Mesorhizobium opportunistum WSM2075: one gene and its partner. The protein of the gene in region 1 binds, or shares a complex with, the protein of each later gene. Links are inferred from orthologs where the notes say so. Each region holds a gene or a part of one and is shown on either strand. Other genes may lie near its edges.

Evidence for each region.
Region 2: the proteins of accB (region 1) and accD are in contact, whole or in part, in a solved structure (PDB 8UXZ), measured with the Escherichia coli proteins. The link is inferred for Mesorhizobium opportunistum WSM2075 from one-to-one orthologs.

The regions. Positions count from the first base shown.
Region 1 is NC_015675.1:4,806,417-4,822,815, reverse strand. Bases 4,862-7,624 are described here. They hold accB (acetyl-CoA carboxylase biotin carboxyl carrier protein), read right to left. Parts: upstream 6,591-7,624; coding sequence 6,132-6,590; downstream 4,862-6,131. Other genes in these bases: MESOP_RS23190 (DsbA family protein), read right to left, coding at 7,197-7,624; aroQ (type II 3-dehydroquinate dehydratase), read right to left, coding at 6,617-7,051; accC (acetyl-CoA carboxylase biotin carboxylase subunit), read right to left, coding at 4,862-6,121. In the rest of the region: MESOP_RS23240 (AIM24 family protein), read left to right, coding at 1-494; panC (pantoate--beta-alanine ligase), read right to left, coding at 582-1,433; panB (3-methyl-2-oxobutanoate hydroxymethyltransferase), read right to left, coding at 1,430-2,296; MESOP_RS23225 (NADH:ubiquinone oxidoreductase subunit NDUFA12), read left to right, coding at 2,529-2,927; MESOP_RS23220 (DUF2155 domain-containing protein), read left to right, coding at 3,086-3,679; MESOP_RS23215 (hypothetical protein), read left to right, coding at 3,755-4,144; aat (leucyl/phenylalanyl-tRNA--protein transferase), read right to left, coding at 4,148-4,765; more of accC, read right to left, coding at 4,778-4,861; more of MESOP_RS23190, read right to left, coding at 7,625-8,018; MESOP_RS23185 (M48 family metalloprotease), read right to left, coding at 8,083-9,474; MESOP_RS23180 (pyridoxal phosphate-dependent aminotransferase), read left to right, coding at 9,621-10,769; MESOP_RS23175 (glutaminase), read left to right, coding at 10,774-11,739; MESOP_RS23170 (ribonuclease E/G), read right to left, coding at 11,843-14,851; MESOP_RS23165 (N-acetylmuramoyl-L-alanine amidase), read left to right, coding at 15,503-16,399. UniProt on the Escherichia coli protein: This protein is a component of the acetyl coenzyme A carboxylase complex; first, biotin carboxylase catalyzes the carboxylation of the carrier protein and then the transcarboxylase transfers the carboxyl group to form malonyl-CoA.
Region 2 is NC_015675.1:450,904-453,655, forward strand. It holds accD (acetyl-CoA carboxylase, carboxyltransferase subunit beta), read right to left. Parts: upstream 1,964-2,752; coding sequence 1,037-1,963; downstream 1-1,036. Other genes in the region: MESOP_RS02020 (bifunctional folylpolyglutamate synthase/dihydrofolate synthase), read right to left, coding at 1-917; trpA (tryptophan synthase subunit alpha), read right to left, coding at 2,043-2,752.

The DNA of each region.
Region 1 (16,399 bases):
TGATGGCAGGCATGCAGATCTTCGTCACCGAGGCGTCGGGGGCGGGCATCATCGCCTTCAGCCGCGACGGACCCGGCCACATCGTGCCGATCCATCTCAGGTACGGCGAGGAGATCCAGGTGCGCGAACACCAGTTTCTCGCCGCTACCGGCAATGTCGACTACACGTTCGAGCGGGTGCGCGGCCTGGCGACGATGCTGTTCGGACAGAGCGGTTTTTTCATCGACCGTTTTCGCGGCGATGCCGGCGACGGCATCGTCTGGCTGCACGGCTACGGCAATGTCTTCGAAAAGACGCTTGCACCAGGCGAGACCATCGACATCGAGCCGGGCGGCTGGCTGTTCAAAGACACCTCGGTCAAGATGGAAACCAAGATCGACCGCCTGTCGAGCGGCTTCTTCGGCGCCAACATGAATTTCATCGTCAACCGCTTCACCGGCCCGGGCCGGGTCGGCATCCAGTCGATGTACCTGCATATGCCGACCGAGGAATAGGCGGCGACCGGAGTTTCAGGCCCCGCAGCGTGAGCGCAAGGCGGCGACAATTCGCGGATCATGCCGCACTGGCCGTCGGTTGTTACATCAGGCGGAGGCAATTTCCACATTATCGATCAGCCTGGTTTTTCCAAGCCAGGCGGCGGCGAGAACGCGGCCTGCGCGCTCGCGCCGCCATGGCCCGAGCGTCAGGCTCTCACGAGCCTCGACATAGTCGACCGTCTGGAAGCCGGCGGCGATCAAGGTGCTGCGGGTTTCGGCGATCGTGTCTTTCTGGCCCGCGCCCGCCGCCAGCGCCGCTGCTGTCTTGCGCAGGACCACGTTGAGCTGGCGAGCGATCTGGAGTTCGGCCTCGCCGAGATAGGCGTTGCGAGACGACATGGCGAGGCCATGCGGATCGCGTATGGTCGGTGCGCCAATGATCTCGACGGGCAGGTCGAGGTCTCGGCAGAGCTGCCTGACGACGCAAAGCTGCTGATAGTCTTTTTCGCCGAAGACGGCAAAGTCGGGCGCTGCCTGCAGGAACAGCTTGGCCACCACGGTGGCGACGCCATCGAAAAAGGTGGGGCGAAAATCCGATTCGAGCCCGGCGGACGGGCCGCCGACCGAAATCCTGGTGGCAAAGCCGGCGGGATACATCGCATCGACCGTCGGTATGAACGCAAGATCGGCCCTGGCCGTCGCCAGCATATCGAGATCGCGGGCGAGCTGGCGCGGGTACTTGTCGAGATCCTCGCTCGGCGCGAACTGCGTCGGGTTGACGAAGATCGACACCACGCAGCGCTCGGCTCTTTCGCGTGCGATCCTGATCAGGGAGAGATGCCCCTCATGCAACGCGCCCATGGTCGGCACCATGGCGACGCGAAGCCCATCGCGGCGCCAGTCCCGGATCCGCGCGCGAAGGGCGGCAACGCTGTCGACGACGTCAGGCCGGCTCATGCGTCATCTCCGCCACTTGTGTTCGTGCGGGAAAAGAGTTTTGAACTCGAAAAGACATGGGCAGGACCGGGAAATGTCCGGCTTCGCACCTCTAGTGCGTAGCGCTCGGCGGCATGCGCGATCACGCTGCGCAGATCGGCATATTCCTTGACGAATTTCGACACGCGATCGACGGTCAGCCCGACCATGTCGTCGATGACCAGGATCTGGCCGTCGCAGTCGGCGCTGGCGCCGATGCCGATGGTAGGAATGGCGATGCGGCGCGTGATGTCGGCGGCGGCCGCCTCGATGGTGCCTTCGATGACCACCGAGAACGCACCGGCCTTTTCGACTGCCAGCGCGTCCGCCACCAGCGCCGCGACATTCTCGTCAGTGCGGCCCTTGATCTTGTAGCCACCCTCCTTCTCGACCGATTGCGGCAGCAGGCCAATATGGCCCATGACCGGAATGCCGTTGGTCACGATCGCGGCGATCCGCCCGGCCATGTCGACGCCGCCCTCCAGCTTGACCGCCTGGCAGCCGGTCTCGCCGACGATGCGCCGCGCCGAGGCAACGGCCTGTGCCGCTGAATCCTCATAGGTGCCGGCCGGCATGTCGACGACCACGCAGGCCCTGGCGGAGCCGCGCATCACGGCCTGCCCATGCGCGATCATCATCTCGAGCGAGGCGCCCAGCGTCGTCTGATGGCCATGCAGGACCATGGCGACGCTGTCACCGACCAGAAGCAGGTCGACATGGGGATCAAGCAGTCGGGCGACGGGATAGGTGTAGGCCGTGAGGCAAACGAGAGGCGTACCTCCTTTGCGCTGGCGAATCAGGCTTGGACTGACGCGGCTATCGGTGGTCGGCAATTCCGTGGCCAATCGTCACCTCCGTTGGGCTCGCGGTCAGTTTGGATATTGCCGCGCGGACCGCGCCGAGCTTTAGAAACACCGGGAAGACTTGGCAAGCGCGCATCCCGTTATGTGGAAAGATCACAAGTCGGTGTCGATCCCGGGCGCGCCATTTGCGCGCTCTGCGCGGCAAAACCCTTGCCTTCCCGAAGGCCTGACGCCATAAGCAGGAAACAGGCGCCGCCAGCGCGAGGGTTCTGAGATGAAGACTTTCCTGACGCAATTTTTCACCTGGTGGAACAGCCAGACGCTGGGAACGCGCCTGCACACCTGGCGGTACGGCAAGAAGGTCGGCCAGGACGAGACGGGCAACGTCTATTACGAAGGCGGTATCGATTCGGAAGGCCGTACGCGCCGCTGGGTGATCTACCGCAACTATTCGGAAGCTTCGGCCATTCCGCCCGGCTGGCACGGCTGGATCCATCACCGTGTCGACGTCGCGCCCTCTGGCGAGGACTACAAGCCGCGCGATTGGCAGAAATCGCATCAGTCCAATCTGACCGGAACGCCGGCGGCCTATCGCCCGAAGGGCTCGGTGTTGACCAACCAGCACCGCCCGCAGGTTACCGGCGACTACGACGCCTGGACGCCCGGGTCGTAACGGCCCGGCTCGTAACGGCGCCCCGACTTGTCACAGCACGAAGTGCAGGCCGGTCCTTTATCGCCACAATTGGTGTTTAGCTGCTTGCTCATCAGAAAACGGCGAATAGCCTTGGCGATCGACGGAATCACCTGGGCGCGAACCACCGGTACCCTTGCATGAGCTTTTTCAACCGAATCTCGACAGGCGGTCTGACGGTAGCCGCCAGCCTCGCCGTCAGCACCGCCGCCTTTGCCGCGTCGCCCGCACCCGCGGCACCCGCGCCGGCTCCGCCTGCGGGATCGGATCGCATCACCAACCCGGTTGCCGAGTTCGCCGGCATCGACAAGATCACTGGCCGCATCATCACCTTCGATGTCTATATCGACGAGACGGTGCAATTCGGCGCTTTGCAGGTGACGCCGCGTGTCTGCTATTCCCGGCCGCAGAACGAGGAGCCGAAGACGGACTCCTTCGTGGAGGTCGACGAGATCACGCTGGACCGCAAGATTCGCCGCATATTCACCGGCTGGATGTTTGCCGAAAGCCCCGGTCTTAACGCCGTCGAACATGCCGTCTATGACGTCTGGCTGAAGGCGTGCAAGCAGAAGTCCGATGTGCCGGCGCCGGATGCCACCAAACCGGACGCCACCAAGGCCGATGCTTCGGAGCCGGCGGTCGCCAAGCCGGCTGCCGCCAAGCCGAACGCTGAGGTCAGCCCGGATGTGGAACAGCCCGATCCCACGGAGCCGGACACCTCCGACACCAACTGATCCCCGGGAACCGTCGTGGTCATCATGCGTTGGGCCACGGACGACCGCGCATCGATGCGCCCGGAGGACAGTCCGATGTCGGACAGCAAGCGGATCACGGCCAGCAAGACAGAGTTGCTTGAACTCGAAAAAGGCTTCTGGACAGGCGATGCCGCTTATTATGCGGCCAATGTCGACACGGAGTGCCTGGTGGCATTTCCGCGGATGGCACGAGCGATGGACAATGCCGATCTGGCCAAGACGGCGACCAATCCCAACCGATGGCGCGACCTCGATATCGAGCTCAAGGGCATAATCGAACCGGGCAGTGATGTCATCATGCTGACCTACGAGGCGCATGCGACGCGGGAGAACGGCGAACCCTATGCCGCGCTGGTCAGCACCGGCTACGTCCACCGCGTCAACGGCTGGAAGATGATGTTCCATTCGCAGACCCCGATCGAGGTCGCGGCCGATAAGGCTTGATCCCTACGGAAAGAAGACCGCTTCGCCCTTCAGGGCCTCGGCCAGCATCTTCTCGTATTTGCCGCGCGGCACGTCGACAGCACCAAAGCGCTTGAGGTGCTCGGTGGTGAACTGCGTATCGAGTAGGGCGAACCCGCGCGCCTTCAAGCGTTCGACGAGATGGACGAGGCAGGTCTTCGACGCGTCCGTCTCCTTGGAAAACATGCTTTCGCCGAAAAACACCCGCCCCAGCGACACGCCATAGAGGCCGCCGACCAGCCGCTCCTCGCGCCAGGCCTCGACCGAATGGCAATGGCCCATGCGGTGCAGTTGTACATAGGCTTCGCGGATCGGCGCGTTGATCCAGGTGGAGCGGCGCTCTTCGCGCTTTTCGGCGCAGCCGTCGATCGTCGCCTCGAAGTCGAAGTCGAAGCGGATGTCGAACAGGTTTTTGCGGACTGTCTTCCTCAGGCTCTTCGGCGTGTGGAATCCGTGCAGCGGAATGATGCCACGCGTTTCCGGCCGCACCCAGAACACCTCCGGGTCGGCAGCGCTTTCGGCCATGGGAAAGACGCCCGAGGCGTATGCCTTGAGCAGGAGGTCCGTGGGGATGCGATAGCCTGGCGCGTAAGGGCGGGTCATCGCGTCCCCGGACTACTCTTCCTTGGCCAGGTATTTTTCCAGCCAGTGGATGTCATAGTCGCCATTGGCGATGTCGGCATTGCCGACCAGATCGCGAAACAGCGGCAAGGTTGTCTTGATGCCGTCGACGACGAATTCGTCGAGCGCGCGGCGCAGCCGCATCATGCACTCGACGCGATTGCGGCCATGCACGATCAGCTTGCCGATCAGGCTGTCGTAGTAGGGCGGGATCCTGTAGCCGGAATACACGCCGGAATCGACGCGGATGCCGAGGCCGCCAGGCGTGTGGAAATGCGTGATGGTGCCTGGCGAGGGCGTGAAGGTGCGCGGATCCTCGGCATTGATGCGGCACTCGATGGCGTGGCCGTTGAACTTGATGTCTTCCTGCCTCACCGAAAGTCCGCCGCCGGAGGCGACCCGGATCTGCTCGTGGACGAGATCGATGCCGGTGATCGCTTCCGTCACCGGATGCTCCACCTGCAGGCGCGTGTTCATCTCGATGAAATAGAACTCGCCGTTCTCGTACAGGAATTCGATCGTCCCGGCGCCCGAATAGCCGAGATCGGCAATGGCCGTGGCGCAGATGCTGCCGATACGGGACCGCTCCTCGGCGTTGAGAGCCGGCGAATTGGCCTCTTCCCAGACCTTCTGGTGGCGCCGTTGCAGCGAGCAGTCGCGCTCGCCGAAATGCACGCCGCGGCCAAAGCCGTCGCCGAACACCTGCACCTCGATGTGACGCGGCTTCTGCAGGTATTTCTCGATGTAGACGGCGTCGTCGCCGAAGGCGGCGCCCGCTTCCGAGCGCGCCGTCTGCAAGGCGACCTCGAGGTCGGCCTCGGTATGGGCAACCTTCATGCCGCGTCCGCCGCCGCCGGCCGATGCCTTGATGATTACCGGATAGCCGATCTCGGCGGCGATGCGCTTGGCTTCCTTTTCCTCGGTCACCGCGCCATCGGAACCCGGCACCACCGGAATGCCGAGGCGCTTGGCGGTGCGTTTGGCCTCGATCTTGTCGCCCATGATGCGGATATGGTCGCCGGACGGGCCAATGAAGGTGATGTTGTGGGCGGCCAGGATATCGGCGAACTTGGCGTTCTCCGACAGGAAGCCGTAGCCCGGATGCACGGCGTCGGCGCCGGTGATCTCGCAGGCCGCGACGATCTGGTGGATGTTGAGATAGCTGTCGCGCGACGGCGGCGGGCCGATGCACACGCTCTCGTCGGCAAGCCTGACATGCATGGCGTCGGCGTCGGCGGTCGAATGCACCACAACGGTCTGGATGCCGAGTTCCTTGCAGGCGCGCAGCACCCGAAGGGCGATTTCGCCGCGATTGGCGATGAGGATCTTTTGGAACATCCGGCCCGCTCTACTCGATCACGACAAGCGGCATGCCGTATTCGACCGGCGTCGCGTCCTCGAACAGGATCGCCGTCACCGTGCCGGCGCGCGGCGAGGGGATCTGGTTCATCGTCTTCATCGCTTCGATGATCAGCAGCGTCTGGCCTTCCTTGACCTTCTGGCCGATCTCGATGAACGGCTTGGCGTCCGGTGAGGGCGCCAGGTAGGCGGTGCCGACCATCGGTGAAGCCACCGCGTTCTTCGACACATCCGCGGCCGCCGGGGCCGAGGCCACGGGCAGAGCGGCTGCCGCTGGCGCATAGGCGGGTTGGGGGGCCGCAATCGCGTGGACGGCGGGCGCCTGCCGCGACACGCGCACCTTCAGGTCGCCCAGTTCAACCTCGATCTCGGTCAGGTTGGTGTCGTTCAGTATGCCCGCCAGATCGCGGATCAGCTGCTGGTCAACACCGGTCTTCTTTATCGACATTTTCGAGCCTTCTGTTTGTGGGCCGGTCATAGGCGCGCGGCCAGCGCCTGCAGCGCCAGCGTGTAGCCGAGCGGCCCAAAGCCACAGATCATGCCGACGGCGACCGGCGCGACCATGGAGACATGGCGGAATGGTTCCCGCGCGTGGATGTTGGAAAGATGAACTTCGGCGACCGGCAGCGGCGCGACCGAGCGGATGGCGTCGTGGATCGCGATCGAGGTGTGGCTGTAGGCGCCTGGATTGATGACGATGCCGGCAGCCTTGTCTCCGGCTTCCTGGATCCAGTCGACGAGGTCGCCCTCGTGGTTGGACTGGCGGAAATCGATCTCGATCCCAAGCGACGCGCCCGCCTGCTTGCAGTCGTCGGCGATCGCGGCAAGCGTCTTGCCGCCATAGATGCCCGGCTCGCGCTTGCCGAGCGCGTTGAGATTGGGACCGTTCAGGACGAAAACCGTTTTCAAAAAAGCCGACCTTTTTCGGCGCCGGCGTCAAGCCGGCGCGCTGGGCCTCTATACCGGGCATAGTCGCCCGCGGAAAGAGCGCAACTGCGTTCTTTCACTGTCCACAACAGGCCGAAATGCACCCGTGATGAAAATCGGCGGCGGATCAAAGCGCGGCTTTCGCCGCCTCGATCTTCTCCGCCAGCACATCCTGTCCGAGAGCCCCGAACACGACCTCGTTGCCGACGACGTAGGACGGCGTTCCGGTGATCGACAGCTTGTTGGCCAGATCGTAGGTCTTGGAGAAGGCTTCGGGGATCGAAGGATCCTTCATCTTCTCGCGCAACGTCGCCTCGTCGGCGCCGAGCGAAAGCGCGATCTTGATAGCGGCCGCCTCGGTGGCGCGTCCCTGGCCACCAAGCAGCGCATTGTGGAACTCGCCGTACTTTTCCGGCATCATCAGGTGGAACGCCATCGAGACGACGCTCGCCTTCTGCGAATCCGGGCCGAGGATCGGGAACTCCTTGAGCACGAAGCGCAGGTCCGGATCGGTCTTGGTCAGCGCCCGCATGTCCTCGATGGCGCGTTTGCAGAAGCCGCAATTGTAGTCGTAGAACTCGACGATCGTCACCTTGCCGTTCGGATTGCCGACGACGCCATCGAAGGCGGAGTTGAAGATCTGGTCCTTGGCGTTCTTGATGACGCCGAGATGGGCGATGCGCTGCTCTTCCTTCTGCTTGGCCTCGAGCGCGTCCTGCACTTCGAGCAGCACCTCGGGGTTCTTCAAGAGGTAGTCGCGGATGATGCCTTCGACCTCGGCGCGGTCGATCTTGGTGTCGGCGCCCGCCATCTGGACAGGCTCAGCCGTCTGAACAGGCTGGGCCGTGCCGGCCTTGGCGATCTGCGGGTTGCCGGCGACGAAACCGAAAGCGAGCATCGCAAGGGCTACAGCGATTCCCGTGGTGCCCAACAGCAGTGCCTTTTTCATTGTTCTCGTTCCTTTTGCCTGTTTCCCGGTCTGGCTATGTCGCAGCGCATGGCCGGAGGGTTCACTAGATCTTGCCTGATGATTTGTAGTTTATGATGTCCTGGGCGCGAATCCAGCGCGGCTCGCCGCGCTTCATCTGCTGCTGCGCCCGCATGGCGAATATCTTCGCATCCTTGTAGTTACCGGAATAGAAATGACCTTCGGCAGTGGCGAGCTCGGCGCCCGGTATGTCCCCCAACTCGCCATAGGCCTGTGCCAGATAGCGATATCCGATGGAATTTTCCTTGTCGCGCCCCAGACCATTGTTGATCTGCGCGACGGCTTTCCTGAGCGAATCGGGCGTGCCGATGGCCATCAGCGCCTGTCCAAGCGAGACCGGCAGCAAGCCGGACCGCGCCGAATCGAGGCTGACCGCCTTGGCGTAGGCTTCCGCCGCATCCTTGGGGTTGTTCGCCTTCATCAGAATGTCGCCGCGCAACTCCTGGAAGTAGGCATTCCTGGGCTGCGCCTTGATCAGGGCGTTGGTCTTGGCGAGCGCTGCGGCGATATTGCCGTAAAGGTAGGTCGACTGGGCATCGCCATATAGCCCGGCCAGCGTTCCTTGCATCTTTCGCATCAGCCGTGACCCAGCCGCCTGGCCTTCCATGTAGACGGCAATCTTGACCCGCATCATGTCATGGCGCTGCTGCAGCGCCGGCGGATCGACCTTGCCGACATTGGGGCTCTGTTTGACCAGCACTTCGAGATTGGCGATGCGTTCCTGCGGCATCGGGTGGCTGATACGATAGGGATCGACCTGCGTGCCGGACAAGGACAGCGCGCTTTGGAAGCGGGCGAATGTCTTCAGCATGCCCATGCCGGACTGGCCGGTGGCGTTGAGATAGGTGATCGCCGAGCGGTCGGCGGTCGTCTCTTCGGTGCGCTGATAGGCGAGGATGCTGCGCTGCGCCATCTCGCCGCCGCCAGCCGCCACGCCCATGCCGGCGCCGGCAAGGCCGCGGCTGTTGGTGGTGGCGCCGGCAACAATGGCGCCGGCGCCGAGCAAAGTGGCGATAATGGCCATGGTCTTGGCGCGTTCGAGCTGGTCGCGCAGTTTCTGCTGGTGGCCGCCGGCGATATGGCCGGCCTCGTGGGCGATGACGCCAATGATCTCGTTCGGCGTTTCAGCCATCATCAGCGCGCCGGTGTTGATGAACAGCCGGCGTCCGGTAACGAAGGCGTTGAAGCTGGAATCGTTGACCAGGACGATGTCGATGCCGTCATTCGCCAGCCCGGCCGCCCTGAAGATCGGCCGCGCATAGTCGCGAACCAAAGCCTCGATCTCGGCGTCGCGCACCACCGGCACGGACTGGGCAAAGGCAGTGACCGAACTCGCCACCGCGACAGCGAGGCCGAGCGAAAGTGTCGCGAAAACACGCGCCACCTCTGCAATGGTCGGTCTGGGTCGGCTCAGCATGACGTGTCCACTGGTAGACGAGCGGGCGAAAGATGAAAAGTCGGCACCGGAAAAACTTCCTCAACTTGTGATCCTCACACCAATCGGGCATTTGTGCGGCGTATGCGTCCAGGGCATGCCGTGCTCAACCGTCGGGATAGGATAAAATGGTCGTTTCGCTCTCACGCCGTGGCAATGTCGAGCCGTTCCACGCCATGGATGTGCTGGCTGAAGCCAACCGGCTGAAGGCCCAGGGCGCGCCGGTGATCTCCATGGCGGTCGGCCAGCCATCCGATCCGGCGCCCGCACGGGTTCGCGCCGCGGCGGCCAAGGCCCTGCAGGAAGGCCGCATCGGCTACACCGACGCGCTGGGTCTGGCCGGTTTGCGCAAGGCGATCGCCGGGCATTACGCGGATCACTACGGGCTCGATGTCGAGCCGGGGCGGATCGCGGTAACCACCGGATCGTCGGCCGCCTTCAATCTCGCCTTCCTGGCGATGTTCGATCCGGGCGACCGCGTTGCTATCGCCGCGCCCGGTTACCCCGCCTATCGCAACATCATGGCGGCGCTCGGCATCGATGTCGTCGAGATCGAGCTCGGCGAGGCGGCCTATCTGCATGCCGGCCATCTAGAGGCGGCGCATCGCCAGAAGCCGCTGAAGGGCGTCCTGTTTGCAAGTCCGGCCAACCCGACCGGCGCCGTCATTCCGGCCGACGAACTGTCGGCGCTGATCAGCACGGCGGAGGCGCTCGGCATCGCCGTCATTTCCGACGAGATCTACCACCGGCTGGCCTATGGCGCCCCCGACACCACGGCGCTCGCCTTCGGTGACAGCGTGACGGTGATCAACTCGTTCTCGAAATATTATTGCATGACCGGCTGGCGTATCGGCTGGATGGTGCTGCCCGAGGAGCTGGTGCGGCCGGTCGAGCGCATCGCCCAGAGCCTCTACATCTCGCCACCGGAGCTGTCGCAGATCGCCGCGATCGAGGCCTTTGCCGCGACGGAGGAACTGGAGGCGGTCAAAGGCCGCTATGCCTGGAATCGCGAGCTGCTGATGAAACGTTTGCCCGAGCTCGGCTTTCCGCTGGCGGCGCCCATGGATGGTGCCTTCTATGCCTTTTGCGATGTCACCCGGCACAGCAACGACAGCATGGCGTTCGCGCGCAAGATGCTGGCGGAAGCCCATGTGGCGGCGACGCCCGGCCGCGACTTCGATACCCAGGCGGGGCACCGCACGATGCGGTTTTCCTATGCCGGCAGCCATGACGACATGGTCGAGGCCATGGCGCGCCTCGAACGCTGGTTGAGGTAGCGCCATGCCGGAACTCGAACAGGCCCCCAAACTTGATCAGGCCCCCAAACTTGATCAGGCATTGGCCGAGGTCGCCGCCGAAATGGCCGAGCGCACCGATCGCGGCGACGTCGCGACCTACATTCCCCAGCTGGGCAAGGTCGATCCGAGGAAATTCGGCATTGCCGCCGTCACCAATGACGGCCGCGTGCTGGTGGCGGGCGATGCCGACCAGCCGTTCTCGATCCAGAGCATCTCGAAGGTCTTCACCTTGACCCTGGCGCTCGGCAATGTCGGCGATGCACTGTGGAAGCGGGTGGGGCGCGAGCCGTCCGGCAATCCGTTCAACTCCATCGTACAGCTCGAGCACGAGAACGGCATTCCGCGCAATCCGTTCATCAATGCCGGCGCCATCGTCATTTCCGACATCCTGCTCGCCGGCCACCAGCCGCGCGAGGCGATTGGCGAGATCCTGCGTTTCATACAGTTCCTGGCCGACGACGAGACCATCATCATCGACCGCGAGGTGGCGGCCTCCGAGCGCGCCACCGGCTATCGCAACTTTGCGCTCGCCAACTATATGAAATCCTTCGGCAATCTCCATCATGCACCGGAGCTTGCGCTAGGCGTTTATTTCCATCACTGCGCCATCGCCATGAGTTGCCGGCAACTGGCGATGGCCGGCCGCTTCCTCGCCAATGGCGGCAAGAACCCGGCGACGGGGCATTCCGTGGTGTCGGCCGAGCGGGCGCGGCGCATCGGCGCCATGATGCTGACCTGCGGCCATTATGACGGCTCCGGCGATTTTGCCTTCCGCGTCGGCATTCCCGGCAAGAGCGGCGTCGGCGGCGGCATATTGGGCATCGTGCCGGGTGTCGCCTCGCTTGCCGTCTGGTCGCCCGGCCTCAATGCCAACGGCAACTCCAAGCTCGGTTCGATCGCACTGGAAAAGCTGGCCAGGATGATGAACTGGTCGATCTTCGCGCCTTAGCGTTTCCCGCCCTATCGGAATGCCGGGTATGAAAAATCCCGCGCCATCTTTTCGATCGCGCGGGATTTTCTTGTCAGAACATCAGCTCAACGAGCTGAAAAGCTTAGAAAAAGCCCTTCCGCTGCCACCAACCGGCACGCTTCGGCTTTTCTTCGGTCTTGGCCTCATCGGCGACGCTCGAAGAAACCACTGGCACGACCGGAGTATCCGCAGCCACCGCCTTGCGCCGCGACGGGCGGGCCTTCGCCGGCTCCTCTTCGGCAACGGACGGCTCGGCAACGACGTTCGCATCGTCCACAGGAGCGGGCTCGACGGCAGCTTCCGGATCTGCCTCGGTCACCGCCTCGGCGGGGACTTCGGCTGCGGCCTTCTTTGCCCTTGAAGCACGCTTCTTCTTCGGCTTTTCGGCTGGAGCGTCGTCGTTCGCCGGTGCAGAAGCCGCGGTTTCTTCAACCGCTACGGGCTCGCTAGCGACCGTCTCAGCTTCAGCGGCATCGATCACCGAGGCGTCGGCGGCTTCGCCGGCCTCGGCCTCGGTCTCGCCTTCACCGTCCTCGCGACGATTGCGCTTGCCGCCGCGCTTGCCGCGCCGGCGCTTCTTGCCCTGGCTGTCATCGGAAGCCTGTACCGCCTCGTCGGACGCGCTGGCGGAGATCGCAACGGCATCGTCCGTTTCGGTGTCGTCATTGTCCGCCTCATGTACCGATTCGGCGAAATCGCCGGCCGGTGCGGAGATGGACGAGCCGTCCGTCGGGGCGCCATGTTCGCGGTCGCGATCCTTGCCGCCACGCCGTCTGCGGCGCTTGCGGCGCTTGCGGTCGCGGCCTTCGCCGTCCTCGCCCGACCTCGGCTCGCCCGTCCTGGGTTCGCCAGACCTTGGCTCACCCGACCTTGGCTCACCCGACCTTGGCTCACCCGACCTGGGCTGCTGGTGCTGCGATGGCTGGGCGTGCCTTGGCTGCTCGGCCTGAGCCGGTGCTTCCTCGTCTTCCTCGATGACGACCTCGTCCTCGGGTTCTTCCGGCTCGACATAGGCCGGCAGGCTGCGCAACTCGACAAAGCCTTCGGGCTTTTCGGCCAGCGCGCCGCGGAAGATCGCATAGTGCTGGGCGCCAACCGCATCGTCGGCCTCGATGGTGATGGTCAGGCCGAAGCGGCTTTCGAGTTCCACCAGCGTGCCGCGCTTGTGGTTGAGCACGTAGAGTGCGGTCGCCGCCGGCGTGCGTACCGTGATGTGGCTGCGCGAATCCTTGAGCAGGAATTCCTCGATCGCCCGCACCACCATCAGCGCGACCGAAGAATCGGAGCGCACATGGCCGGTGCCGCCGCAATGCGGGCAGGGCTTCATGGTCGATTCCAGCACGCTGGCGCGGATGCGCTGGCGCGACATTTCCATCAGGCCGAAATGCGAGATGCGGCCGACCTGGATGCGCGCACGGTCGTTCTTGAGGTGATCCTTCAACCGCTTTTCGACGGAGCGGTTGTTGCGGTTCTCCTCCATGTCGATGAAGTCGATGACGATCAGGCCGGCAAGGTCGCGCAGCCGGAGCTGACGCGCGACTTCCTCGGCCGCTTCCAGATTGGTGTGGAGCGCCGTATCCTCGATCGAGTGCTCCTTGGTGGAGCGGCCCGAATTGACGTCGATGGCGACCAGCGCTTCGGTCTGGTTGATGATGATGTAGCCGCCGCTCTTCAGCGTCACCTGCGGCTGCAACATGCGGTCGAGCTGCGCCTCGATGCCGTTGCGCACGAAGATCGGCGTCGTGTCGCGGAACGGCTGAACCACCTTGGCGTGGCTCGGCATCAGCATGCGCATGAAGTCCTTGGCCTCGCGGTAGCCTTCGTCGCCGGAGACGAGAATCTCGTCGATATCCTTGTTGTAGAGGTCGCGCACCGAGCGCTTGATCAGGCTGCCTTCCTCATAGACGAGGGCAGGGGCGGTGGACTGAAGCGTGAGATTGCGCACGTTCTCCCAAAGCCGCATCAGATATTCGTAGTCGCGCTTGATCTCGGCTTTGGTGCGGCTTTCGCCGGCGGTGCGCAGGATGACGCCCATGCCTTGCGGCACTTCGAGATCGGCAACGACCTCCTTGAGGCGCTTGCGGTCGACCGCGCTGGTGATCTTGCGGGAAATGCCGCCGCCGCGCGCCGTGTTCGGCATCAGCACGGAATAGCGACCGGCAAGCGACAGGTAGGTGGTGAGTGCGGCGCCCTTGTTGCCGCGCTCTTCCTTGACGACCTGCACCAAAAGGATCTGCCGGCGCTTGATCACTTCCTGGATCTTGTACTGGCGGCGCACCGGCTTGCGGCGGTTGCGCACTTCTTCCAGCGCATCTTCGGCGCCGACCGATTCGATCTCATGATCGTCCGGATGCGAGGACGACACCTCTTCGAGCATGCCGCGATCATTGTCGGCGGAGGTGGCCTCGCTGCCCTGGTCCGCCTGCGAGACGGGCTCGGAAATCACATCGGCTTCGACGGAGGCGGCGATCGAGGTGGGGCCGCCTTCGCGGGCTTCGCTTTCCTCCTGCTCGGCAGAAGCCTCGTCATGCGAGGATGCGTCGGCATCGGCCGACGTATCCGCCGCGTGTTCGACGGTCTCGGAAACGTTGGAGGTGTCCTCGGCGACGGCATCGGCGCCATTGTCGCCGTTTTCTCTTGCCTCGCCAGCGGCTTCGTTTGCCTCGCCGGATTCGGCTCCGCCTGCATCGCGCGGGTGCTCGCCGCGGTCGCGGCTCTTGCCGCCGCGCCGGCGTCCACGCCGGCCGCGATCGCGGCTCTGGCGATCCTCGCCTTCGCTATCCTCGTTCTCCTCGTCCTCGGCCTCCTGCGCTTCCGCGCGCAGCAGCGCCTGACGGTCGGCGACCGGGATCTGGTAGTAATCGGGATGTATTTCACTGAAGGCGAGAAAACCGTGACGGTTGCCGCCATATTCGACAAAGGCTGCCTGAAGGGAAGGTTCGACGCGCGTTACGCGGGCGAGATAGATGTTTCCTTTGAGCTGCTTCTTGTCCTGAGATTCAAAGTCGAATTCTTCGATACGGTTACCGCGTACGACGACAACTCGTGTTTCCTCCGGGTGGGAGGCGTCTATCAGCATTTTGTTGGGCATTATTTCGTTTCCCCCCGGCAGCCGTCAGCCGCAGCTGGCGGGGCAAAGCCCGCTGCTGTGTGTCTGGATGAATATGGGTGCCGGATAATTGAACGTCCGCCGGACGCTGCCTGCGTGTCATGGCGGTGCCGCCCGCTGCCATATTGGCGCGGTTTGATGCGGACCTTTCCATGATTGCGCTTGAAGCCATCGTCACCAGCAGAACCTTTGAACCAAAGCCCGGAAACCGGACCAGCTTGTTTGCTCGTACAGAGCCGGCGCGGGAACAAACCCGGCCGTTTTCCTCACGCAGGCGATTCCCCCGCCACGGGCGCACACCTGCGAAATTCGTCGCGATCACCTGAAGCCTTTTCGCGTGAAGCGAAAGGAGCCGCCTTTCATCTGACCCTGTAGCAGGAAGCTGCGGAGGAGGGCGGTTCCAGGATTGCAGTGATCCACTATCGCTTTTATGATTTGGCGGGGTGGAAGGCAACCCCGATTTCCGATGCCGGCAAAAAGCAGTTCCGTAGCGTAAACCTGGCTCCAGCCCTGCATGAAAAGGCTTGGTTAACCTTCTCTGGATACCAATCGTTAATCGAGTTCGCGGCCTAACCGGCACTTCGACGAAACGAGCGGGCGCCGGGCGCCAAACCGGGAGCGACTGGAAGAGAGATGGGACTGGCAGACCTCGCAGACAAGGGATGTCGTGTCGGCGGCCGGATTCTCGGCGCCTTCTGTCTCGTGCTGCTGGTGGTTTGTTCCCCCCTTTCCTCAGTCGCCAATGCCGCCGATGCGCCGCTGGTGGCGAAAGGCTACAAGATGGCGGGCGATGCCACCAAGATGCGCATCGTCATGGAATTCGATCGCGAGCCTGACATCAAATGGTTCCTGCTGCGTGCTCCCAATCGTCTGGTCATCGACCTGGCGAACACCAGACTGGCCATCGATGCTAAGGATCTGAAGCCGCGCGGTCTGGTCAGGGGCGTGCGCCTGGGCGAACTCGGCGACGGCGTTTCGCGGCTGATCCTCACCGGCAAGGGGCCGTTCGCCGTCGATAAGCTCGATGTGCTCAAGGACGAGGACGGCACCGGCTACCGCATAGCCATCGACATGTCGGCGGCCTCCGCGCGCGAGTTCGATGCAGCCCTTGCCAACCAGGCGCTGACCACCGGCTCCACGGTTTCGACCGACAAGGGCGGGCGGGTCGGCACCGGGCCCGTCTCCAATCCCGGGCACCGCTTCACGGTCGTCATCGATCCCGGTCACGGCGGCGTCGATGGCGGCGCCGAGGGCCTGAACGGCACCATCGAGAAGAACGTCACGCTCGCCTTCGCCACGGAGTTGCGCGACAAGCTCGCCGCGGCCGGCAAATACGATGTCTTCATGACCCGCGACAGCGATGAATATTTGCGCCTGGACGACCGAGTCCGCATTGCGCGGCAGCATGAGGCCGATCTGCTGATTTCGATCCACGCCGACACCATCAGCGTCAAGGGCATCCGCGGCGCCACCGTCTATACGGTTTCCGACAAGGCGTCGGATCCCGAGGCGCAGGCGCTGGCCGACCGT
Region 2 (2,752 bases), 4.4 Mb from region 1 along the record:
AGGTCCGCCAGCCGGCCCTGCGCCAGTTTCTGCATGCGGCCGGGCCAGGCGACATTGGTCATCGCCTTTTCGGCGGCGCGGTGGCTGATCTCGAAGCCGGCTGCCTTGACCGCGGCGATCGCCGCAGCCGCGTTGGCGACCTGGTGGCGCCCGGGCAGGCGCGGCAGCGGCAGGTCCATCAGCCCGTCCTCGTCCTGGTAGACCATGCGGCCGTTTTCCTCGAAGGCGAGGAAATCCTGGCCGTAGACGAAGGTCGGGCATTCCAGCCGCTCGGCGGTTTCGATCAGCACCTGCAGCGCTGTCTCGCTTTCCTGCGAGCCGATGACCACGGGGCAACCGCGCTTCATGATGCCGGCCTTTTCGGCGGCGATCAGCTCGACCCGGTCGCCGAGATAGGCCTCATGGTCCATCGACACCGGCATGATCACCGACACGGCGGGCCTCTCCACGACATTGGTGGCGTCGAAGCGGCCGCCGAGGCCGACCTCGATGATGGCGGCTTCCGCCGGATGTTCGGAAAACAGGATGAAGGTGACGGCGGTGAGTATCTCGAAGACGGTGATCTTCTGGCCGTCATTGGCCTTGGCGACGCGGGCGATGGCTTCGGCGAAGATATCGTCGTCGACCAGCCTGCCGCCACCCTCGGCGGCAAGCCGGTAGCGCTCGTGCCAGCTGACCAGATGCGGCGAGGTGTGGACGTGGACGAGGCGGCCGGAAGCCTCAAGCAGCGCCCGCGCGAAGGCGGCGCAGGAGCCCTTGCCGTTGGTACCGGCGATATGGATGACCGGCGGCAGCAGATCCTGCGGGTTGCCCAGCCGCTCCAAAAGCCGCGTGATGCGGTCGAGCGAAAGGTCGAAGCCTTTCGGGTGAAGCGCCATCAGGGCTTCGATTTCGCGGTCGGCGGCGAGCGTCGTCATGACAGATTCCCTGAGCATGGCCTGAGAACCAGAAACGATTCCGGAATGGCCATGGCAATCAAAAGGCTACAGCGCGCGACTGCCCTCGTGCAATCACGGTCGCGGCGTGTCGTGTCGCGTCAGGCCTGCGGCCGTGCCTCGGCGGAGACCACCGCCGGCGGCAAGATTTCCGGCTGTAGCGGCTTTTGCTCTTCCGGCATCTTGAGCAGCATCTTCAACAGCCGTGAGATGGTCTGGCGCAGTTCCAGTCGCGACACCACCATATCGACCATGCCGTGCTCCATCAGATATTCGGAGCGCTGGAAGCCGTCCGGCAGTTTCTCGCGGATGGTCTGTTCGATGACGCGCGGCCCGGCAAAGCCGATCAGGGCGCCGGGTTCGGCGATGTGCACGTCGCCCAGCATGGCGTAGGAAGCAGTGACACCACCGGTGGTCGGATTGGTCAGCACGACGATGTAGGGAAGGCCGGCTTCCTTCAGCCGGTCGACACCGACCGTGGTGCGCGGCAATTGCATGAGGGACAAAATGCCTTCCTGCATGCGGGCGCCGCCGGAGGCGGCAAACAGGATCAGCGGCCGCTTGCGCTGCAAGGCGACCTCGAAAGCGTGCACGATGGCGTCGCCCGCCGCCATGCCGAGCGAGCCGCCCATGAAGGCGAAGTCCTGCACCGTCACCACCACCGGCAGGCCCTCGACGGTGCCCAGCGCGTTGACGATCGCATCTTCCAGGCCGGTCTTGGCCTTGGCGTCCTTCAACCGGTCGGTGTAGCGCTTCTCGTCGCGGAACTTCAGCGGGTCCTGCACGACCTTGGGGTTTTCGAGCTGCTCGTACTTGCCGTCGTCGAGGAAGTATTTCAGCCGCTCCTTGGCCGAGATCTTCATGTGGTGGCCGGAGGACGGGATGACGAACTGGTTGGATTCCAGGTCCTTGTGGAACACCATCTCACCGGTCTCGGGATCCTTGATCCAGAGATTCTCGGGCATGTCGGTACGCCGGCCGAGCATCGAATTGATCTTCGGGCGAACGTAATTGGTGATCCAGTTCATCGCTTCGGCTCCTGTCCTGACGAAGAGTTAGTGCAGGCCACGCGGGAGAACGACATGCACAAGACCAGAGGTAGGGAAACTATTCGGCAGCAGCAAGGCGAGCCGAGCGCACGCCTTGCGCCAGCCCGCTGACCAGCGTGGCGACAGCCTCGGCCGGGTCGGCGGTCTTCTCGCCCTTCGGCCCCAGCACATTGGCGACCGCATTGACGATCGCCGTGCCGACGACGACGCCATCGGCGTTGGCACCGATCACGCGCGCCTGCTCGGCGGTCTTGACGCCGAAGCCGACACAGACCGGCAGGTCGGTGTGGCCCTTGATGCGCTGGACCGCCGCCGCCACCTTGCCGGTGTCGGCGAGCGCCGAGCCGGTGATGCCGGTCATCGACACGTAGTAGACGAAACCCGACGTGTTCTGCAGCACCTTGGGCAGGCGCTTGTCGTCGGTGGTCGGCGTCGCCAGGCGGATGAAGTTGATGCCGGCTTTCAGCGCCGGAATGCAGAGTTCCTCGTCCATTTCCGGCGGCAGGTCGACGACGATCAGCCCATCGATGCCGCTGGCGATGGCGTCCTTGAGGAACCGGTCGACGCCGTAGATGTAGATCGGGTTGTAATAGCCCATCAGCACGATCGGCGTTTCATTGTCACCGGAGCGGAAGTCCGACGCCATCTTCAGCGTCTTGACCAGCGTCTGGCCGCCTTTCAGCGCGCGCAGGCCTGCCGCCTGGATCGCCGGGCCGTCGGCCATCGGATCGGAAAACGGCATGCCGAGCTCGATGACGTCGGCGCCGG